Phreatobacter oligotrophus: one gene and its partner. The protein of the gene in region 2 interacts with the protein of the main gene of each other region in a pairwise test. Links are inferred from orthologs where the notes say so. Each region holds a gene or a part of one and is shown on either strand. Other genes may lie near its edges. The genes, in order: C8P69_RS11965 and C8P69_RS16270.

The links.
Region 1: the proteins of C8P69_RS16270 (region 2) and C8P69_RS11965 interact in binary tests that used the Escherichia coli proteins (3 or more experiments, as listed by UniProt). The link is inferred for Phreatobacter oligotrophus from one-to-one orthologs.

Annotation. Positions count from the first base shown.
Region 1 is NZ_PZZL01000004.1:457,610-461,792, forward strand. The notes cover bases 1,209-4,183. They hold C8P69_RS11965 (P-II family nitrogen regulator), read left to right. Parts: upstream 1,209-2,514; coding sequence 2,515-2,853; downstream 2,854-4,183. Other genes in these bases: C8P69_RS11960 (NAD(P)H-hydrate dehydratase), read right to left, coding at 1,209-2,180; glnA (type I glutamate--ammonia ligase), read left to right, coding at 2,913-4,183. Outside these bases: C8P69_RS11955 (multicopper oxidase family protein), read left to right, coding at 1-650; more of C8P69_RS11960, read right to left, coding at 666-1,208. UniProt on the Escherichia coli protein: P-II indirectly controls the transcription of the glutamine synthetase gene (glnA). P-II prevents NR-II-catalyzed conversion of NR-I to NR-I-phosphate, the transcriptional activator of GlnA. When P-II is uridylylated to P-II-UMP, these events are reversed.
Region 2 is NZ_PZZL01000007.1:118,924-136,162, reverse strand. The notes cover bases 7,474-10,825. They hold C8P69_RS16270 ([protein-PII] uridylyltransferase), read right to left. Parts: upstream 10,485-10,825; coding sequence 7,674-10,484; downstream 7,474-7,673. Other genes in these bases: C8P69_RS16265 (gamma-glutamyltransferase family protein), read right to left, coding at 10,573-10,825; C8P69_RS16275 (transglycosylase domain-containing protein), read right to left, coding at 7,474-7,545. Outside these bases: C8P69_RS16310 (cupin domain-containing protein), read right to left, coding at 1-300; kduI (5-dehydro-4-deoxy-D-glucuronate isomerase), read right to left, coding at 297-1,133; C8P69_RS16300 (TRAP transporter large permease), read right to left, coding at 1,150-2,430; C8P69_RS16295 (TRAP transporter small permease), read right to left, coding at 2,446-2,967; C8P69_RS16290 (TRAP transporter substrate-binding protein), read right to left, coding at 3,039-4,028; C8P69_RS16285 (GntR family transcriptional regulator), read left to right, coding at 4,174-4,866; C8P69_RS16280 (hypothetical protein), read right to left, coding at 4,868-5,236; more of C8P69_RS16275, read right to left, coding at 5,326-7,473; more of C8P69_RS16265, read right to left, coding at 10,826-12,174; urea ABC transporter ATP-binding subunit UrtE, read right to left, coding at 12,274-12,969; urea ABC transporter ATP-binding protein UrtD, read right to left, coding at 12,973-13,767; urea ABC transporter permease subunit UrtC, read right to left, coding at 13,793-14,935; urea ABC transporter permease subunit UrtB, read right to left, coding at 14,935-16,539; urtA (urea ABC transporter substrate-binding protein), read right to left, coding at 16,632-17,239.

The DNA of each region.
Region 1 (4,183 bases), on a different replicon or contig from region 2:
GGTTCGCGCTGCCTGACCAGACCCTCACCCTGATCGCCCTCGACAGCCAGCCCTGCGAGCCCTTCCCGCTCGACGGCGGCCGGCTCGTCCTCGGGCCGGGCCAGCGTGCCGAGCTGATCTGGGACGTCACAGGGGCCGGACCGGTCCTGCCGCTGCAGATCGCCCGGTTCGGCGGGCCGACGCTCTCGGCCGACATTCCGCTCGCGGGCCCGCCGCTCCGCGACGCGCCCTTGCCACCGCCACGCCCCCTGCCCCCCAACGCGGTGCCGCAGGCCATGGACTTCCGCCGGGCCCTGCGCTGGGACTGGACGATCGGCGGCACCGCCGAGGTCCCGACGCTTGCCGGCCGGGAGGACCGCGCGGTGCCCGCGACGCCCGCCTTCCGCGCCCGCATCGGCAGCGTCGTCGTCGTAACCATCCGCAACGATGCGCCGGTGCTGCACGCGCTCCACCTGCAGGGCCAGGCGGCGCGCCTGCTCGATGGGCTCGACGACGGCTGGAAGCCCTACTTCCTCGATACGGTGCTGGTCGCGCCCGGCATGACGGTCCGCCTCGCCTTCGTCACCGAACAGACCGGGCGGCTACTGGTCACCAGCCAGCCGATCAATGCCGACGGTGGCCCCGTCGCCATCGCTTATGACGTGACCTGAGCCGCAACGACCCGATCATTCCTCATCGTCCGGTGGCGCCGAGAGTGCCGCGACGAGGGGCGGAAGGACGCGCGGCAAGGCCTCGGGCAGATCCTCGGCGATCAGGCCCATCCCGGCCTGGTTCCCCGCGTCCCCATGCAGCCAGACCGCTGCGCTGGCCGCCTCGAAGGCCGGCATCCCCTGGGCGAGCAGACCCGTCACCATGCCGGCGAGCACGTCGCCGGAGCCGGCTGTGGCGAGCCAGGGCGGGGCATTGGCGGCGATGGAGGCGAGGCCGTCCGGCGTCGCAACGATCGTGTCGGGCCCTTTCAGGATGACGATGGCGCCGGATCGCTGCGCCGCGGACCGGGCGGCCGCGAGCCGTACCCCCTCCTCCACCGCACCGAAAAGCCGGCCGAACTCGCCGGCATGGGGGGTGAGGACCACAGGCCGTTCCGGCCAGGCGCGGATGCCGGCGAAGAGCGCATCCGGCGCCTCGGCGAAGGCGGTGAGCCCGTCGGCATCGATGACCGTGGCGGCGCCGCACGCCAGCGCCTCGGCGACGAGCGCCCGCGTCGCCTCGCCGGTGCCGAGCGCCGGTCCGAGGCAGACCGCATTGCGCCGCCGGTCGGCGAGGATGCTCGCGAGGCCGGCAGGCCCCTCCATCCGCTCCAGCATGATGGCGGTGAGATGCGCGGCGTTGACGGCGAGCGCCTCGGGGGGCGAGGCCAGCGTCACCAGCCCCGCTCCCGCCCGGAGCGCCCCCCGCGCGGCCAGTCGGGCCGCACCCGTGCGCGTCATGCCACCAGAGACGACCACCGCATGGCCGCGGTGATACTTGTGCCCATCAAGTTGCGGCATGGGAAAAGCATCGCCCCAGAGCGCCGGCTCATTGGCGAAATCGGTCGGCCGGATCCTGTCCAGCACCGCAGCGTCGATGCCGATATCCGCAACCCGCAGCGTCCCACACAGCGTCCGGCCGGGCATGAGCAGGTGCCCCGGTTTGCGGCGAAAGAAGGTGACGGTCTCGTCGGCGCGGATCGCCGCGCCCCGCACCGCGCCGGTCGCCCCGTCGACGCCCGAGGGAATGTCGGCGGCGATGACCCGGCACGGATGGGCGTTGACGGCGGCGATGACCTCCGCGGTCAACCGGTCGATCGGGCGCGACAGGCCGGCGCCATAGAGTGCGTCGATGACAACGGCGACGCGGCCATGATCCCAGCGCGCCAGCGGCACTGGCGCCCGCCCCCAGGCCTCGGCGGCCTCGACCGCATCAGCGGCGCGCGGGTCTGGCGGGCTGTCGGCCGCAACCGTGATCCGGAACCCGCGGTCGCGTAGGACGCGCGCGGCAACATAGCCGTCGCCGCCATTGTTACCGGGGCCGCAGAGCACCACCACCGCCGCGCCGAGCGGCGTGGTCCGCGCCACCGCATCGGCGATGGCGATGCCGGCCCGCTGCATCAGCACCCGCCCCGCCGTGCCTCCGGCGATGGTGAGCCGGTCGGCCTCGGCCATCGCGGCGGGTGACAGGAGGGCGGCGTGGTGACGCATGGGCTCCACTGTCGGCAGAGGAACGGCGCGGGTCAATTGCGCGCGCCGGACCGGGGGCAGGCCGCATTGCTTATTTTTTCATCATCGATAGGGAGTGACGCTCCTCCCGATCAGGACCTTCCGCGCCGCGATTGCCTTTTGGATGTGCAACATGCACAACCATTCGCCAGACTGGCGATCGACCACCCGGCCAACGCGTGACCATCTCGCGGCTTCGCGTTGATTTCGCGGGAAAATCACCGGATCGGCACTCTGGCACGTCTCCTGCTAGCCCGCGAAACGGTCCGGGGCGGGAGCCACAATCCGGCCGTCGGACCACAGGAGCAGGATCGGAATGAAGAAGATCGAGGCGATCATCAAGCCATTCAAGCTCGACGAAGTGAAGGAAGCGCTGCAGGAAGTGGGTCTTCAGGGCATCACGGTCACCGAGGCGAAGGGCTTCGGCCGCCAGAAGGGTCACACCGAGCTCTACCGGGGCGCCGAGTACGTCGTCGATTTCCTTCCCAAGGTGAAGATTGAGATCGTCATGCCGGACGACATGGTGGAGAAGGCGATCGACGCCATCCGCCGCGCCGCCCAGACCGGCCGCATCGGCGACGGCAAGATATTCGTGTCGACCATCGAGGAAGCCATCCGCATCCGCACGGGTGAGTCCGGCCTCGACGCCATCTGAGTTTGAATTCGGCGGGTGGCACCCGCCGCATGCCAACGTGCAAACCAAGAGGAAGCACAATGACGACTGCCAAGGATGTCCTGAAAATGATCAAGGAGAACGACGTGAAGTACGTCGATCTCCGCTTCACCGACCCGCGTGGCAAGTGGCAGCACGTCACCTTCGACATCACCATGATCGACGAGGACATCTTCGCCGAGGGCACGATGTTCGACGGTTCGTCCATCGCCGGCTGGAAGGCGATCAACGAGTCGGACATGCTCCTGATGCTCGACCCGTCGACCGCGCAGATCGATCCGTTCTTCGCCGAGACGACCATGTCGATCGTCTGCGACATTCTCGAGCCCTCGACCGGCGAGCCCTACAACCGCGATCCGCGCGGCATCGCCAAGAAGGCCGAGGCCTATCTGAAGTCGACCAAGATCGGTGACACCATCTTCGTCGGCCCCGAGGCCGAGTTCTTCGTGTTCGACGACGTGAAGTTCGCCGCCGAGCCCTACCACACCGGCTTCAAGGTCGACTCCTCGGAGCTGCCGACCAACTCCTACACCGACTACGAGGGCGGCAATCTCGGCCACCGCGTTCGCGTGAAGGGCGGCTACTTCCCCGTTCCCCCGATCGACAGCCTGCAGGACATGCGCGGCGAGATGCTCGCCTCCATGGCCAAGATGGGCGTGAAGGTCGAGAAGCATCACCATGAGGTCGCTTCCGCCCAGCACGAGCTCGGCATGAAGTTCGACACGCTGACGCACATGGCCGACCAGATGCAGATCTACAAGTACTGCATCCATCAGGTCGCCAACATCTACGGCAAGACCGCCACCTTCATGCCGAAGCCGGTCTATGGCGACAACGGCTCGGGCATGCACGTGCACCAGTCGATCTGGAAGGGCGGCAAGCCGCTGTTCGCCGGCAACAAGTATGCCGACCTCAGCCAGGAGTGCCTCTGGTACATCGGCGGCATCATCAAGCACGCCAAGGCGCTGAACGCCTTCACCAACCCGTCGACCAATTCCTACAAGCGTCTGGTCCCGGGCTACGAGGCTCCGGTTCTGCTGGCCTATTCCGCCCGCAACCGCTCGGCGTCCTGCCGTATTCCGTGGACGGCCAACCCGAAGGCCAAGCGCGTCGAGGTTCGCTTCCCCGACCCGACCGCCAACCCGTACCTGGCCTTCGCCGCCATGCTGATGGCCGGCCTCGACGGCATCACCAACAAGATCGATCCGGGCGCTGCCATGGACAAGGATCTCTATGACCTCCCGCCGAAGGAGCTCAAGAAGATCCCGACCGTCTGCGGCTCGCTGCGCGAGGCTCTCCAGGCCCTCGACAA
Region 2 (17,239 bases):
CAGTTCGCCGGCCTCGAGCGCGACGACGCCATGGACGAGGTTGGTCGGCACGATGAAGCTGTCGCCGGCGTTAAGCACGGCCTTGCGGCCGTCGATGGTGACCTCGAAGCGCCCGCGCGCCACCAGCGTGCACTGGATGTGCGGGTGCTGGTGCGGCGCGCCGATGGCGCCCTTCTCGAAGACGACGCGGACCATCATGACGCTGGCGTCGTGGGTGAGGATCTTGCGCTTCACCCCGCCGCCGAGGTCGGTCCAGGCGACATCGCCGTCATGCAGGAAGATGTCGGTGCCGGCGCTCATCGCAGCGCCTCCATCGGGATCATGTCCATGTCCGTGAAGTCCTGGTTGTCGCCACCCATGGCCCAGACGAAGGAATAGGCCGCCGTGCCGCAGCCTGAATGGATGGACCAGGGCGGCGAGATGATCGCCTGGTCGTTGGCGACGACGAGGTGGCGCGTCTCCTGTGGCTCGCCCATGAGGTGGAAGACGCGGGTGTCCGGCTTCATGTCGAAATAGAGATAGGCCTCGCAGCGCCGGTCGTGGACATGGCTCGGCATGGTGTTCCAGGTGTTGCCGGGCTTCAGGGTGGTGAGGCCCATCACCAGCTGGCAGGACTGGACCCGGCCGGGGATGATGTACTGGCGCAGCGTGCGGGTGTTGGCCTGCTCCTGCGTGCCGAGCTCCAGCGCATTGGCCTCGGCTTCCCGCACCAGGATGGTGCGGTGGCGGGCATGGGCCGGCGTCGAGAAAAGATAGAACTTTGCCGGCTCATCATGGCTCTGGGACTCGAACCGGACGTCGGTCGTGCCCATGGCGACATAGAGCATGTCGCGATGGTGGACGTTGAAGGTCTCGCCGTCGCAGATGACGCGGCCGGCGCCGCCGACATTGCAGATGCCGAGTTCGCGGCGGGCGAGGAAGGTCGCCTGGCCGATGGGCTTGGAAGTCTCCAGCTTGAGCGGGCCGTTCACCGGCATGGCGCCGCCGACGATGATGCGGTCGACATGGCTGTAGGTCAGCTCGATGGAGTCCGCCTTGAACAGGGTCTCCACGAGGAAATGGGCGCGCAGCTGGGTGGTGTCATAGGCGCGGGCGGCATCCGGATGGGACGCCTGGCGGACGGTGATGGACATGTCGGACCTCGATGGATCAGCGGAAGACGGCGGGGAGCCAGAGGGAGAAGGCCGGGACATAGGTCACGAGCAGCAGCACAACGATCGAGGCGCCGTAGAAGGGCCAGATGGTGCGCATGCTCTCGCCGATCGACACCTTGCCGATGGCGCAGGCGACGAATTGCACCGAGCCGACGGGCGGGGTGTTGAGGCCGATGCCGGCGTTGAGGATCAGGATGACGCCGAAATGGATCGGATCGACGCCGAAGGCCTTCACCACCGGCAGCAGGATCGGCGTGAGGATGATGATCATCGGCGCCATGTCCATGAAGGTGCCGAGGAAGATCAGGATGACATTGATCAGCAGCAGCATCACCGTGGGGTCGTTGGTGATGCTCTTCATGAAGGCGACCGTCTGGGCGGGCACCTGCAGGAAGGCCATGAGCCAGCCGAAGGCGCCGGCCGTGCCGATGACGAGCAGCACCATGGCCGTGGTGCGCACGGCGCCGAGCGTTGCCTCGACGAAGTCGGTCCAGGACAGCTGGCGATAGACCAGCACGGTGATGAATAGCGCGTAGACCACCGCGACGCAGGAGCTCTCAGTGGCGGTGAAGATGCCGGAGCGCACGCCGCCGAAGATGATGCCGATGAGCAGCAGGCCCGGCGTCGCGATGACGAGGGTGCGTCCGACCATGGACCAGCCGGGGAATGTGCCGGCGGGATAGCCGCGCCGCACGGCGACGATATAGGCCGCCACCATCAGCGATGCGGCCAGCATCAGGCCGGGGATGATGCCGGCCGTGAACAGGTCGGCGATCGAGAGATTTCCGCCCGCTGCCAGCGAGTAGATGATCATGTTGTGGGACGGCGGGATGAGCAGCGCGATGATGGCGGCGTTGGCCGTGACGTTCACCGCGTAGTCGGCGTCGTAGCCACGCTTCTTCATCTGCGGGATCATCAGGCCGCCGACGGCCGAGGCGTCGGCGACCGCCGACCCCGAGATGCCGCCGAACAGGGTGCAGGTGACGATGTTGACCTGGCCGAGGCCGCCGCGCAGGTGGCCGACGAGGGCGGCGGCGAAGGCGATGAGGCGCTCGGCGATGCCGCCGCGAATCATCAGGTCGCCGGAATAGATGAAGAACGGGATCGCCATCATGGCGAAGGCGTTCATGCCGGAATTCATCTGCTGGAAGATCACCACCGGCGGCACGTCCATGTAGAGGACGGTGGCGAGCGAGGCGACGCCAAGGCAGAAGGCGATCGGCATGCCGATGAGCAGCAGCAGGGCGAAGCTGCCGAAGAGAATGGCGAGTTCCATCGGTGCGTTCCGGCCTTACTCGATCAGGGGGGCGGCGGCATCGACCGCCTCGTCGGTGCCGGCCAGGACCATCAGCAGGCGTTCGACGGAGAAGAGGGCGATGAGCGCGCCGCCGACGGCGACCGGCACGTAGTCCCAGCCCTGGCTGATGCCGATCATCGGGGTGATGGCGCTCCAGGTGCCGACGGCGAGCTGCGTGCCGTAGCCGAGCATGGCCAGCCCAAAGCCCACGAGAAGCACCTCGGTGACAATCTTCAGGACGAAGCGGAGCGGCGGTGGCGAGGCTGCAAGCCCAATCTCGAAGCCGATATGGCCCCGCTCACGCACGCCGGTTGCTGATCCCAGTAGGATGAACCAGCTCATCAGCAGGAGCACGGCCGGCTCGGTCCAGGTCGGCGTGTCGTTGAGGATGTAGCGACCGAAGATGCTCCAGAACACGAGCACGGTCATCACGACGACCCCGAAGCCTGCAACCAGCAGCGAGATGCGGCTGAGCAGGGCTGCCACGGGGCTGAGGCGGGCGAGAATGGCTTGCATGGGGAATGGCCGCGTCACGGGAGCGGAACGGGCCCGCCACCGTGGGCGGCGGGCTCGGCGGAGAAGCGTGTTCAGGTCAGGGCCTGGATGCGGGCGACGAGCTCCTTCATCTTCGCGTCGGTGACGAAGCGGTCGTAGACCGGCTTCATCGCGTCGATGAAGGGCTGCTTCTCCACGGTGTTGATCTGCGCGCCGCCGGCGCGGACCTTGGCCTCGGAAGCCTTCTCGCGGGCATCCCAGAGCTCGCGCATCTTGGCGACCGATTCCTTGGCCGCGGCGCGAATGAGCGCCTGGTCGGCGGCGTTGAACCGGTCGAACGAGCGCTTCGACATGACGAGCACTTCGGGGCTGAGCGAATGCTCGGTCGCCGAGAAGAACTTCGCCACCTCGAAATGGCGGGTCGACTCGTAGCTCGGCCAGTTGTTCTCGGCACCGTCGATGACGCCGGTCTGCAGGCTGGTGAAGACCTCGCCGAAGGGCATGGGCGTGGCATTGGCGCCGAGCGCCTGGACCAGGGCGACGAACATGTCGGACTGCTGCACGCGGATCTTCATGCCGCGCATGTCGGCCGGCGTGTTGATCGGGCGCTTGGAGTTGTAGAAGGAGCGCGATCCCGAATCGTAGAAGGCGAGGCCGACCAAACCATGGGCCGTGAAGTCATTGAGGATCGAATCGCCGATCGATCCGTCCATGACCTTCCGCATGTGATCGACCGAGCGGAAGATGAAGGGCAGGGCGGGCACGTTGGTCGACGCGATCAGATTGTTGAACGGCGCCATGTTGATGCGGTTCATGTCGATAACGCCGAACCGCGTCTGGTCGATCGTGTCACGCTCCTGGCCGAGCTGGGCGGAGTGGAACACGTTGATCTTGATGCGGCCGCTGGTGCGCTGCTCGAGCAGCTGGCCCATGAACTTCACCGCCTCGATGGTCGGATAGCCATCGGGATGGATGTCGGTGGAGCGCAGGGTGACGGTGGCCTGGGCCGAGGCCGGGCCGATAATGGCGGGGCCGGCCACGAGGGCGCCGGCGGTGGACACGAAGGTGCGGCGTGTCAGCATGGGGGATCCTCCCGGTTGCGAACAGGTCCCTTCTGGCGGGGACATATCAGGGGATCGGCTGCCCTCCCATTTGTGGGCTTCCCGATCTGGGCGCAGCCTAGTATACACTTGTATGGAAGTTCAAGCGGGAAAGAGCGGTGACACCATGACCGTGGCCATCCTCCACCAGCCGCCGCCGCGCATCATCGAAAGCGCGGCCGCGCGGGTCGAGCGCGAGCTTCGCGCCGGGATCATCGACCTGACGATAAGGCCGGGCGAGCGCCTGTCGGAATCGGAGATCGCCGACCGGTTCCAGGTGTCGCGCCAGCCGGTGCGCGAGGCCTTCATCGCGCTGATGCGGCAGGGGCTGGTCGACGTCCAGCCGCAGCGCGGCACGGTGGTGGTGAAGCTGTCGGTGCGGCGGATGCTCGACGCCCGCTTCATCCGCGAGGCCATCGAGGTGGCCATCGTCCGGCGCGCCTGCGAGCGCTTCGACCCGCACTATCGCGACCGCGCCGCGGCCCTCATCGCGGCACAGGAGGAAGCGGCGCGCACCGGCGATCACGCCTCTTTCCAGCGGCTCGACAGCCTGTTCCACATCGCCCTGGCGGAAGGCGCCGACTGTCTCGAGGCTTGGAATGCGGTCGAGATGCAGAAGGCCCATATGGACCGCGTCTGCGCGCTGACGCTGCACTCACCGGGATCGATGGGCCCGCTCGTGACCCAGCACCAGGCCATCCTCGACGCGGTGGAGGATGGCGATCCGGAGCGCGCCGTGGCGGCCATGAGCCACCACCTCAGCGAGATCCTGCGGGCCGTGGCCGGGCTCGAGCTGAAATTCGCCGAGCTGTTCGAATAGCTCAGCGTCCTCGCCAGGTGTTGCCGGGCGGCGGCGTCGTCGCCGGATGGGCGGAGGGGATCGACGATCCCCACGAGGCGCGGCCTGGCAGCGCGGCCGCGGCGCGGCGGCCGAAGATGCGGTGCAGGATGGCTGTGACGCCGAAGATGACGGCGAGGCCGAAGAGCCAGCCGAGCATGATGGCGCCGATGCCGAGGCTGTGGGCGCCAGCGGCGATCCAGGCGAAGCTGAAGGGCTCGGGGGTGAAGCCCGGGACAGAGCCGTAGGACACCATGCCCGTCCCGATCGTGTCGAAGACGAGATAGGACAGCAGCGCCACGAACGACCAGACGGCGGCGCCGGCAAAGGCTCCCCACCAGACGAAGCGCATCGACCTATCCTCCCTACCCGCACCATCGCGGCTTTCCCCTGAGGATGTGGGGATGGCCCCCCGCCGTTCAAGTGCGGCGGAATGCGCGGTCAGCGGAAGAGGCGGTCGAGGAGGCCATTGCCGGGCTCGGGGCGCAGCACGGCGCTGCGGTCCTCGGCCTCGCCGGCGGGCCGCTGCGGCCGGCGGCCGGCAGGCTCGACCCGCGACATGGTCATGGGCTGGTCCAGGGTCTCGCCAGGCAGGATGCGGCCCGGCGCGTCGTAGGAGCGCCAGTTACCCGGCAGGTCGACGATCGACTGGCCCTTGTGCGCCTCCGCCATGGTGCGGTTCCACACGTCCACCGGCAGGCCGCCGCCGGTCAGCCGCCGGGTCGGCGTGCCGTCATCATTGCCGAGCCAGACGCCGGCGATGAAGCGCCCGGTGTAGCCGACGAACCAGGCATCGCGGAAATCCTGGCTGGTGCCGGTCTTGCCCGCGACGATCCAGCCGGGCAGGCGCACGGTGCGGGCCGTCCCGGAGACCGTGGTCTGGTTCATCATGGCGTTCATCATTGCCACGTGCCGCGGCTCGACGACCTGGCCGAGGGTCATCGGGCGGCGCTCGAAGAGCACGCGGCCGCTCGTGGTGCGGATCTTGGTGATCACGTGCGGCACAACGCCGACGCCGCCATTGGCGAAGGGCGCATAGGCGCCGACGAGTTCCAGCACGTTCACCTCGGAGGTGCCGAGGGCAATGGAAAGATTGGGCGCGAGGGCCGAGCCGATGCCGAGGCGCTGGGCCGTGCGCACGACCGCGCGCGGGCCGACCTCCTGCCCGAGGCGCACGGCGACGGTGTTCAGCGAGGAGGCGAGGGCGGTGGTGAGGTTCACCTCGCCGCGATAGTCGCGGGTGTAGTTCTCCGGCCGCCATCCCGCGATGGAGACGGGCGAGTCCGAGCGGACGCTGTCCGGCGTCAGGCCATTCTCGAGGGCGGCGAGATAGACGAAGGGCTTGAAGGCGGAGCCGGGCTGCCGGCGCGCGGCGACGGCGCGGTTGAACTGGCTCTGCGCGTAGTCGCGGCCGCCGACGAGGGCGCGCACGGCGCCGTCGCGGTCGAGCACCACCACCGCGCCTTGAGAAACGTTGAAGCGCTGGCCGCCGCGGGTGAGGGCGTCGACCAGGGCCGCTTCCGCCGTCTGCTGGACAGGACCCAGGACCGTCGTCTCGACCATCAGGTCGGTCTCGACCTTGCCGACATAGTCGTCGATGAGGTCCATGACCCAGTCGGCGACATAGTTGATGGAGCCGCCGGGAATGGTGCGGCTGGCATGGGCGGGATTGGAGCGGGCGAGGCGCGCCTGTTCCTCGGTGATGTAGCCCTGGTCCGCCATGGCGGCGAGGACGAGCTGGGCACGGGCCTGCGCGGCTTCGGGGTTGCGTGTCGGAGCAAGCCGCGACGGCGCCTTGACGAGGCCGGCAATGACCGCGGCTTCCTGCACGGTGAGGGCAGTGGCGGGCTTGTCGTAGTAGCGGCGGGCGGCCGCTTCGATGCCATAGGCGCCGGCGCCGAAATAGACCCGGTTGAGGTAGAGCTCGAGGATCTGGTCCTTGGAGTAGTTGTGCTCCAGCCAGAGGGCGAGCAGCGCCTCCTGGACCTTGCGGCCCAGCGTGCGGTCGGGATTGAGGAACAGGTTCTTGGCGAGCTGCTGAGTCAGGGTCGAGCCGCCCTGGCTGACGCCGCGGTTCGTCAGGTTGGTGACGATGGCGCGGCCGAAGCCGATCACGTCGATGCCGAAATGCGAGTAGAAGCGCCGGTCCTCGATGGCGATGAGCGCCTGCGAGACATGTTTCGGCAGGCTCTTCAGCTGGATGGCGGCGCCGCCCATGTCGCCGCGGTTGGCGAGTTCGGTGCCGTCGGCGGCAAGAATGGCGATGTTCGGCGGGCGCGGCGGCACTTCCAGCGTGTGCGTTGGCGGCAGGTGCGCCGCATACCAGGCGACGATGCCGGCGACCGCTATGAGGCCCCAGATGGAGAGGGTCGCGCCCCAGATGACGAGTGTGCCGAAGAGCCCGCGGCGGCGGGCGCGTCGCGGCTTGTCATCGCGGTTGCGGTCGCCCCCGCCGGTGCGGCGGCGCGAGGGGCGCGGAGCCTCCTCCTCGTCCTCGTCGCGGCGGCGGGACCGGGCGGGCTTGGGCTGTTTCGGGGCGGTGGCAGCTTCCGCATAGCGCTGCCAGGGGCGGTCTTCCGGCGAGGCGCGCAGGTCCATGCCGCCGCGGGCCGTGCCGAAGCTCGGTTCGATCCGGTCACCCTGTCGGCCGCGCCGCGCCATGCCTCGCTGTCACCCCCATCGCGTCCTGATGACGCTCTTCACCGGTAAAGCGGGCGCGATGAAGGGGGGGTTAAGGCATTTTTGCGGAGCGCCTTCATTCTCCGGCAGGGTTAACGGGCCGCGAGCATTTACCGGCCCGCCTCGTCCTCGAGCACGCCGGTCAGCACCTTGCGGATCGCCGTCTGGCGCTGGGCGGACTGGATCTTCGCGCCCATGAGGTCGGTGACGTAGAACACGTCCACGGCCCGCTCGCCGAAGGTCGCCACATACGCCGAGGCGATGTTGAGGCTGTGGCGGGAGAGCGCCGAGGTGAGATCGTGGAGGAGGCCCGGCCGGTCGAGGCCGGAGACCTCGATGACAGTGTAGCGGGTCGACCAGGTGTTGTTGATGGCGACGTCCGGGTTGATGCGGAAGGTCCGGGAGCGGTTGCGCGCCGGCGACTTCTTCGCCACTGCCGCCACCGCCTCGCCAACCTTGAGCTCACCGCGCAGCGCCTTCTCGATGGCCTCGGCGATGCGGCGGGCGCGCCTCTCCTCGTCCTCGTCGCGGTCGAAGCCGCGGGTGATGGAGATGGTGTCGAGGGCGAGGCCGTCCGTGGTGGTGTAGATCTGCGCGCCGACGATGTTGGCGCCGGTGGCCGCACAGGCGCCAGCGATGATGGACAGCAGGCGCGGGTGGTCGGGCGCCAGCACAGTGAGGTGCGTCACGCCCTGGCCTGCGAGGAGATCGACGCGGCTCGCCAGCGACTTGCCCTCGGCCTCGGCGGCCATGAGGAAGCGGGCGTGCTCGATCTTGGTGGCGAGGTCCACCTTGAGCCAGTAGGCGGCGTAGTGGCGGCCGATATAGGTGTCGAGCGCATCGCCCGAGAGCTCCGGCAGCCGCTCGGGGACTGCCTTGCGGAATTCCAGCTGCGCGAGTTCGACGCGGCGGGAGCGGTTGACCTCGGAGAAGCCGCCGGTCACGACCGGCTCGGTCTCGTAGTAAAGCGTCTTGAGGAGCTGGCTCTTCCAGCCGTTCCAGACGCCCGGCCCCACCGCCATGATGTCGGCGGTGGTCAGGATGAGCAGCAGCTTCATCCGCTCGAGCGACTGGACCACATTGGCGAAGGTCTCGATGGTCTTGCGCTCGGCAAGGTCGCGCGACTGGGCGATGGTCGACATGACGAGGTGCTGTTCGACCAGCCAGGCCACCGTCTCAGTTTCGAGGGCGGTGAGTCCGAAGCGCGGGCAGAGCTTGCGGGCGATCTTCGCGCCGGCGGTCGAATGGTCCTCGGGCTTGCCCTTGGCGATGTCGTGCAGGAACAGCGCGACATAGAGCAGGTCGCGGTTGCGCGGCTGGATCGACTTGACGATGTCGGCGGCCAGCCCATCCTCCGGCTTGCCGTCATGCTCGATGCGGTGGAGCACGCCGATGCAGCGGAGCAGGTGCTCGTCCACCGTGTAGTGGTGGTACATGTTGAACTGCATCATCGCCACGACCCGGCCGAAGTCAGGCACGAAACGGCCGAGCAGGCCTGCCTCGTTCATCCGGCGCAGCACCACTTCCGGCGTGTTGGCGGAGGTGAGGATCGACAGGAAGAGCTGGTTCGCCGCGGGATCGTGGCGCAGCTTGTCGTCGACCAGCTTCAGCGACTTGGTGAGGAGCCGGATCGCATCGGGGTGGAAGGCGAGATTGTAGCGATCCGCCAGCCAGAACATGCGGATGAGATTGACCGGGTCGCGCGAGAAGGCGCCCTCGTCCGCCACGGTGATGCGATCGTGGTCGATCTGGAAATCGGCGCTCTCCTTGAAGCCGCGGCGCGATTTCGGCCGGAGCCTTGCGATGAAGCGGTCGAGGACGGGGGCGGGCTTTTCGTGGCGCTCTTCCAGCTCGGCACAGAGGATGGCGGTGAGGTCGCCGACATCCTTGGCGATGAGGAAGTAGTGCTTCATGAAGCGCTCGACATCGACGAGGCCGTTATGGTCGCGATAGCCGAGGCGCGGGGCGAGCTCGCGCTGCAGGTCGAAGGACAGGCGCTCTTCCGAACGGCCGGTGAGGAAGTGCAGGTGGCAGCGGACCGTCCACAGGAAGGTCTCGCAACGCCGGAACATCTGCGCCTCGCGGCGGGTGAAGACGCCCTTGCGGGCCAGTTCCTCGTCGGTCTTCACCCGGTAGGCATAGCGGGCGATCCAGAACAGCGTGTGGAGGTCGCGCAGGCCCCCCTTGCCATCCTTGACGTTGGGCTCGACGAGATAGCGGGACTGGCCGGTCTTGCGATGCCGCTCGTCGCGCTCGGCGAGCTTGGCGGCGACGAAGTCCGGGACGGTGTCCTTGACCACCTCGGCATCGAAGCGGCGCTCCAGCTCGCCGAAGAGCTTCTCGTCGCCGAGGATGTAGCGCGCCTCCAAGAGGGCGGTGCGGATGGTGAAGTCGGCGCGGGCCTGGCGGATGCATTCATCCACCGACCGGGTGGCGTGGCCGACCTTCAGGCCCATGTCCCAGAGGCAATAGAGCATGGCCTCGGCGACGCTCTCGCCCCAGGCGGTCTGCTTGTAGGGCAGCAGGAACAGGAGGTCGATGTCGGAGCCCGGCGCCAGCATGCCGCGGCCGTAGCCGCCGGTGGCGACGATGGTCATGCGCTCGCCGGATGACGGGTTCTCCGAGGGGTAGAGCTGGTCGGTGATCCAGCCATAGAGGGTGCGGATGACGTCGTCCTGGAACAGCGACAGGGCCTCGGCGCAGGTGCGGCCGTCGATGCTGGCGATGAGCCGTTCCTCGGCAACCTTCCGGGCCTCGATCAGGCGCTTCTTGAGGAGCTGGACGACCTCGGCCCGGGCCTCGCGCGTCCGCCCCGCCTCGACCTTCACGCGCCGGACATCGGCGACGAGCAGGGCCGGGTCGAGGAGCGGGCCGCGCGGCGCTGCGCTGCGCGACGGACGGAGGGTGACAGGCGAATCCATGGGCGTCTTCACGTCATAAGGGTCGGCGGACCATACGCGCATCGCGGGGGTGATGCGAGCGAGCTGGCTTCAGGCCTGACCAGCGCCCCTAGAGGCCGGCGGCGCCTCCGTCGGCACGGGGATCGTGTGCCCCGGAGAGCGACATGTCGGTGTGCAGCGTGACGCCGCCGGCATGGCCCATCGTGTCGGAATAGGCTTCATCCACGACGGCGGTCTGGTGGCCGATCTTCTCGAGCGACGCGATGAGACCCTCGTCGAAGCGCGGCTCGAAGCGCAGGCTGGTGACCGAGGATCCCCAGGTGCGGCCGAGCAGCCAGCGCGGCGCGTCGAGGGCTGCCTCCAGCGGCTGGCCATGGCGCACGTGCCGCTCGAAGATCTGCGCCTGGGTCTGCGGCTGGCCCTCGCCGCCCATGGTGCCATAGGCGAAGACGCGCCCGTCCTTCAGCTGGGCCATGGCCGGGTTCAGCGTGTGGAAGGGGCGGCGGCCCGGCTCGAGCGGATTGAGCGCGCGCGGGTCGAGCACGAAGCTCGCGCCGCGGTTCTGCATGAGGAAGCCGGTCGACTTCGAGACGCAGCCGGAGCCGAATTCCCAGTAGATCGACTGAATGTAGGAGACGACGCGGCCTTCCGAGTCCGCCGCGCCCATCCAGATCGTGTCGCCCGGGGCGGGCTTGTGCGGCCAGGGCAGGGCGCGGCCCATGTCGACCTTGCCCGCCTCGGCCTTCAGCGCGTCTGGCCGCAGGAAGGCGAGGGGATCGCCGTCGAGGCGGTCATAGTCGGTGACGAAGCGATCGCGCACGATGAAGGCGCGCTTGGTTGCCTCGACGATGCGGTGGACGAAGCCGAGCGTGTCCGGGGTCACCGAGCCGTGCATGGCCTCAAGCTGGTCGACGATGCCGAGGATCATCAGCGAGGCGAGGCCCTGCGTCGGCGGCGGCATGTTGTGGAGCGTGCCGAGCGAATGGGCGAGGCTCAGCGGCGCGCGCTCGACCGCGTAATAGGCCTGGAGGTCGGCGCGGGTGACGGGCGAGCCGATGGCCTCGAGGTCACTCGCGAGTTCGCGGGCGATGTCGCCGCGATAGGCGTCCTGGAACCCGGAGCGGGCGAGGTGGTCGAGCGTGTCCGCCAGCGTCGTCTGCTTGAGGATCGTGCCCTCGGTGGGCGGCTTGCCGTCAACGAGGAAGGTCTCGGCGAAGCCGGGGCAGTCCTTCAGCTCGTAGAGCTTGTCGACGGTGAGGCGGGCCTGGGAGCGGCTGACCTTGTAGCCCTCGCGCGCTGCGCGGATGGCCGGCTCCATCATGACGGTGCGTGGCAGCTTGCCGCCGGAGGCCTTCGCCATGGCATTGGCAAGGCGCCAGCCGCCGATGGCGCCGGGCACGGTGAGCGCGGCCAGCGGACCGCGGGTCGGGATCTCGTAGAGCCCCTTGTCGAGATAGGAACGGAGCGTCGCGCGCTCGCCGGCATAGCCGCAGGCCTCGATGCCGTGGACGCGGCGGCTCGGCTGGTGGATGAGCCAGAAGCCGTCGCCGCCCACATGGGTCATGTGCGGATAGACCGCGGCGATGGTGGCCGCGGCGGCGATCATGGCCTCGATGGCGTTGCCGCCCTCGGCGAGGATCTGCCGGCCAGCCTCTGCGGCGGCGGCGTGGGGGGCGGCGACAACGCCGCGCGAGAAGGGGCCTTCAGACATGCATGCGCTCTCCGGACCGCCAGGATAGACGAAGGCGCGACGAAACGGGAATATGCAAGCCCGCCGTGGAGGACCCTGTGCGCGGTGAACGCAGCGGCGTCAGATCGCCATGCTCTTGTGGAGCGCGTCGCGGTCCACCTCGCCCTTCAGCCCCTGCACCACGACGCGGCCGCGCTCCATCACGTAGAAGCGGTCGCCGAGCTCCTCGGCGAAGTCGAGATATTGCTCCACCAGCAGGATGCCGATGTCGCCCTTCTGGCGCAGATAGTCGATGGCGCGGCCGATATCCTTGATGATCGAGGGCTGGATGCCCTCGGTGGGCTCGTCCAGCACGATGAGGCGCGGACGGGTGACAAGGGCGCGGCCGATGGCAAGTTGCTGCTGCTGGCCGCCCGAGAGGTCGCCGCCGCGACGGCCGAGCATGTCCTTCAGGACGGGGAAGAGCGAGAAGATGTCATCGGGGATGGTGCGGTCGGCGCGCTTCAGGGGCGCAAAGCCCGTCTCCAGGTTCTCCTTCACCGTCAGCAGCGGGAAGATCTCGCGGCCCTGCGGCACATAGGCGATGCCCCGCCGCGCGCGCTCGAAGGGCGGCATGCGGCTGATGTCCCGGCCCTCCCACAGGATTTCGCCGCCGGAAATCGGCTGATGTCCCATGATGGCGCGCATGAGCGAGGTCTTGCCGACGCCGTTGCGGCCGAGGACGCAAGTGACCTTGCCGGGCTCGACCACGACGGAGACCTCGCGCAGGGCCTGGGCGGCGCCGTAATGGAGATCGACGGATTTGACGTCCAGCATGGATCAGCGCCCCAGATAGACTTCGATGACGCGCTCGTCCGCGCTCACCTGGTCGAGGCTGCCCTCGGCGAGGACCGAGCCCTCGTGCAGGCAGGTGACCTTCACGCCGAGGTCGCGGATGAAGCCCATGTCGTGCTCGACCACGACCACCGAATGGGTCTTGGCAATGTCCTTGAGGAGGTCGGCGGTTGCGGCGGTTTCCACGTCGGTCATGCCGGCGGCCGGCTCGTCGACGAGCAGGAGCTTGGGGTCCTGCGCCAGCAGCATGCCGATCTCCAGCCACTGCTTCTGGCCGTGGGAAAGGTCCCCCGCCAGGCGCTTGCGGTGGTCGCCGAGGCGGACGATGCCAAGGATCTCGTCGACGCGGCGGGCGATCTCGGCCGAGCGGCGTTGGAACAGCGTGCCGAAGACGGTGCGGTCGGCCTTCACCGCCATGTCGACATTGTCCTCGACCGTGTGGCTCTCGAAGACGGTCGGCTTCTGGAACTTGCGGCCGATGCCGAGATTGGCGATGGCCGTCTCGTCGAGGCGGGTCAGGTCCACCTCGCCGGCGAAGATGACGTCGCCGGTGTCCGGCTTGGTCTTGCCGGTGATGATGTCCATCATCGTCGTCTTGCCGGCGCCGTTGGGGCCGATGATGGCGCGCATCTCGCCGGGGGCGATGACGAGCGACAGGTTGTTGATGGCGCGGAAGCCGTCGAAGCTCACCGAGACGCCGTCGAGATAGAGCAGCGACTGGGTGACGACCTGCGGGCGCTCGATGGCCTTGACGGGCTCGGTGGGCAGCTGGGTTTCCATCGGATCGATCAGCATCGGGACCCCCTCACTCGGCCGGCTGGCCCACGGCCTTGCCGGCCGGGGGCTCGCGGGTCTCGCCGCGGCGCTTCCACCAGTCGGTGAAGGTGCCGAGGATGCCCTTGGGCAGGAACAGGGTGACGACGATGAACAGGCCGCCCAGGGCGAAGAGCCAGCCCTGCGGGAAGACGCCGGTGAACCAGCTCTTGGCGAAGTTGACGAGGCCTGCGCCCAGCGCTGCGCCGACCAGCGTGCCGCGGCCGCCGACCGCCACCCAGACGATGGTCTCGATGGAATTGGCGGGGGAGAATTCGCTGGGATTGATGATGCCGACCTGCGGCACGTAGAGCGCCCCGGCAATGCCCGCCATGACGGCGGAGACCGTCCAGACGAAGAGCTTGAAGTGCTCGACGCGGTAGCCGAGGAACCGCGTGCGGGCCTCGGCATCGCGCACGGCGATGAGGATCTTGCCGGCCTTCGATGTGACGATGGCGCGGGCGAGGAGATAGCCGATCATCAGGGCGATGACCGAGAGCGAGAACAGCACCGCGCGGGTGGTCTGCGACTGGATGTTGAAGCCGAGGATGTCCTTGAAATCGGTCAGGCCGTTATTGCCGCCGAAGCCCATGTCATTGCGGAAGAAGGCGAGCATCAGCGCGTAGGTCAGTGCCTGGGTGATGATCGACAGGTAGACGCCGGTGACGCGGGAGCGGAAGGCGAACCAGCCGAAGACGAAGGCCAGCAGGCCGGGAACGAGGGCCACCATCAGCATGGCATAGGGGAAGGAGGAGAAGCCCCACCAGGTGATCGGCAACTCCTTCCAGTTCAGGAAGACCATGAAATCGGGGAGGATCGGGTGGGAATAGACACCGCGAGGGCCGATCTGCCGCATCAGGTACATGCCCATGGCATAGCCGCCGAGGGCGAAGAAGGCGCCGTGGCCGAGCGAGAGGATGCCGCAATAGCCCCAGACCAGGTCCACCGCGAGGGCGAGCAGGGCATAGGTCATGTACTTGCCCCACAGGCTCACTGCCGTGTTGGACACGTGAAAGGGCGAGCCCGGCGGCACCATGAGGTTGAGGACCGGCACCATGACGGCGGCGAGGGCGAGGAGGACGAGGAAGATCCAGCCGGTGCGGTCGATCTTCTCGAGGAGGAACCGGGTGAGCATCATTCCACCGCCCGGCCCTTGAGGGCGAAGAGGCCCCGCGGACGCTTCTGGATGAACAGGATGATGAAGACGAGGAGCAGGATCTTGCCCAGCACCGCGCCCGCATAGGGCTCGAGCAGCTTGTTGGCGATGCCGAGCGTCATGGCGCCGACCAGCGTGCCCCAGAGGTTGCCCACCCCGCCGAAGACCACGACCATGAAACTGTCGATGATGTAGCCCTGGCCGAGGTTCGGCGAGACGTTGTCGATCTGGCTGAGCGCGACGCCGGCAAGGCCGGCGATGCCGGAGCCGAGGCCGAAGGTGAAGGCGTCGACCCAGTTGGTGCGGATGCCCATGGCGCCGGCCATGCGGCGGTTCTGGGTGACGGCGCGGGTCTGCAGGCCGAAGGGCGTGCGCTTCAGGAAGAGCAGCAGCGCGGCGAAGACCATGGCCGCGAAGATGATGATGGCGAGGCGGTTGGCGGTGATGGCGAGGTGGCCGACCTCGAAGGAGCCGCTCATCCAGGAGGGCGTCGTGACCTCGCGGTTGGTCGGGCCGAACCACGAGCGCACCGCCTGCTGCAGCACGAGGCTGACGCCCCAGGTCGCCAGCAGCGTCTCCAGCGGCCGGCCGTAGAGATGGCGGATGATCAGCCGTTCGATGGCGATGCCGATGGCTCCCGCCACCAGGAAGGCCATGGGCAGGGCGATGAACAGCGAGACGTCCATCAGGCCCGGCGCCATGGTGCGCAGCACCTGCTGGACCACGAAGGTCGTGTAGGCGCCGATCATCACCATCTCGCCATGGGCCATGTTGATGACCCCCATGACGCCGAAGGTGATGGCAAGGCCGATGGCGGCGAGCAGCAGCACCGAGCCGAGCGACAGGCCGTACCAGACATTCTGCACCGCCTCCCAGACGGCCAGGGTCCGGCGGATGGCGACGGAGGCGCTCTCGGCGGCCTCCCGGACCCGCGGCGGCGCATTGGCGGGGAGCGAGCCGAGCATGCGAAGGGCGTCCTGGTCGCCGCGGCGCTGGATGACGCCGATGGCGGTGATGCGGTCGGCCTCGTTCGCTTCGGAGCTCGCGACGACGACGGCGGCGCGCGCCTCCTCCATGAGGATGCGGATGCGCGGGTCGCGCTCCTGGGTGATGGCCTGTTCGAGGGCCGGCAGGGCGGTGGCGTCGCGCGACTTGAAAACGGCCTCGGCCGCAGCCGCGCGGCGGGCCGGGTCGGGGTTCATCAGCGTCAGGGCCCCCATGGCGGCGTCAATGGCGCGGCGCACGGCATTGTTGAGGCGGACGGGGCGGGTCGTGCCGGCATCGGCGACCGGCTCGCCAGTGAGGGCCGAGACGAAGCTGCCGCTCGGCTCACGGATGAAGACGGCGCGATCGGCCTGGCGATAGACGAGGCGGTTGTCGCGCAGGGCCTCGATGACCGGGGCGGCGCGGGGTGAGCCGGAGGTTGCGAGGGCGGCAACCGCGCCGGCGATGTCGTTGAAGGTTTCGGTCGCCATCCGCTGGATCAGCGGGGCGGCGTCCTGCGCCCGGGCAGAGGGCGGGGCGAGGAGGAAGACGGCGAGAAGGGCGGCAAGGAGGGCCGCGAGGCCGGGGCGTCGGATCATGTCGCTCAAGCTCGGCCCTCTTCAGGAAAGCACTGCCGGGGAAGGCGAGGCGCGCCGCGGACGGCGCGCCTCCTGGTCGGTCGGACGTGGGGTCAGCGCTGGGCGCCGCCGCAGCGACCGGTGCGGACGTTGAAGTTGCCGCAGTTCATCGGCGGACGATGGTCGGCGATGAGGTCGCGCGAGCCCTCGAGGTGGGGCGACCACTCCTGGGCCACCACGGTGCCAGGCGTCTGCCAGACGGTCTGGATCTGGCCATTGGCCTGGATCTCGCCGATCAGCACGGGCTTGGTGATGTGGTGGTTCGGCATCATGGTGGAGATGCCGCCGGTGAGGTTCGGCACCGCGATGCCGATCATGGCGCGGCGCACCGCGGTCGCGTCGGTGGTGCCGGCGGCCTCGACGGCCTTGACCCACATGGCGAAGCCGATGACGTGGGCCTCCATCGGGTCGTTGGTCACCGCACGCTCGTTCTTCTTGAAGGCGCGCCAGCGGGCGATGAAGTCGCGGTTCGCCGGATTGTCGACGGACTGGAAGTAGTTCCAGGCGGCGAGGTGGCCGACGAGCGGACGGGTGTCGATGCCAGCGAGCTCCTCTTCACCCACCGAGAAGGCGACGACCGGGATGTCGGTGGCCTTGATGCCCTGGTTGCCGAGCTCCTTGTAAAACGGGACGTTGGCGTCGCCGTTGACGGTGGAGACGA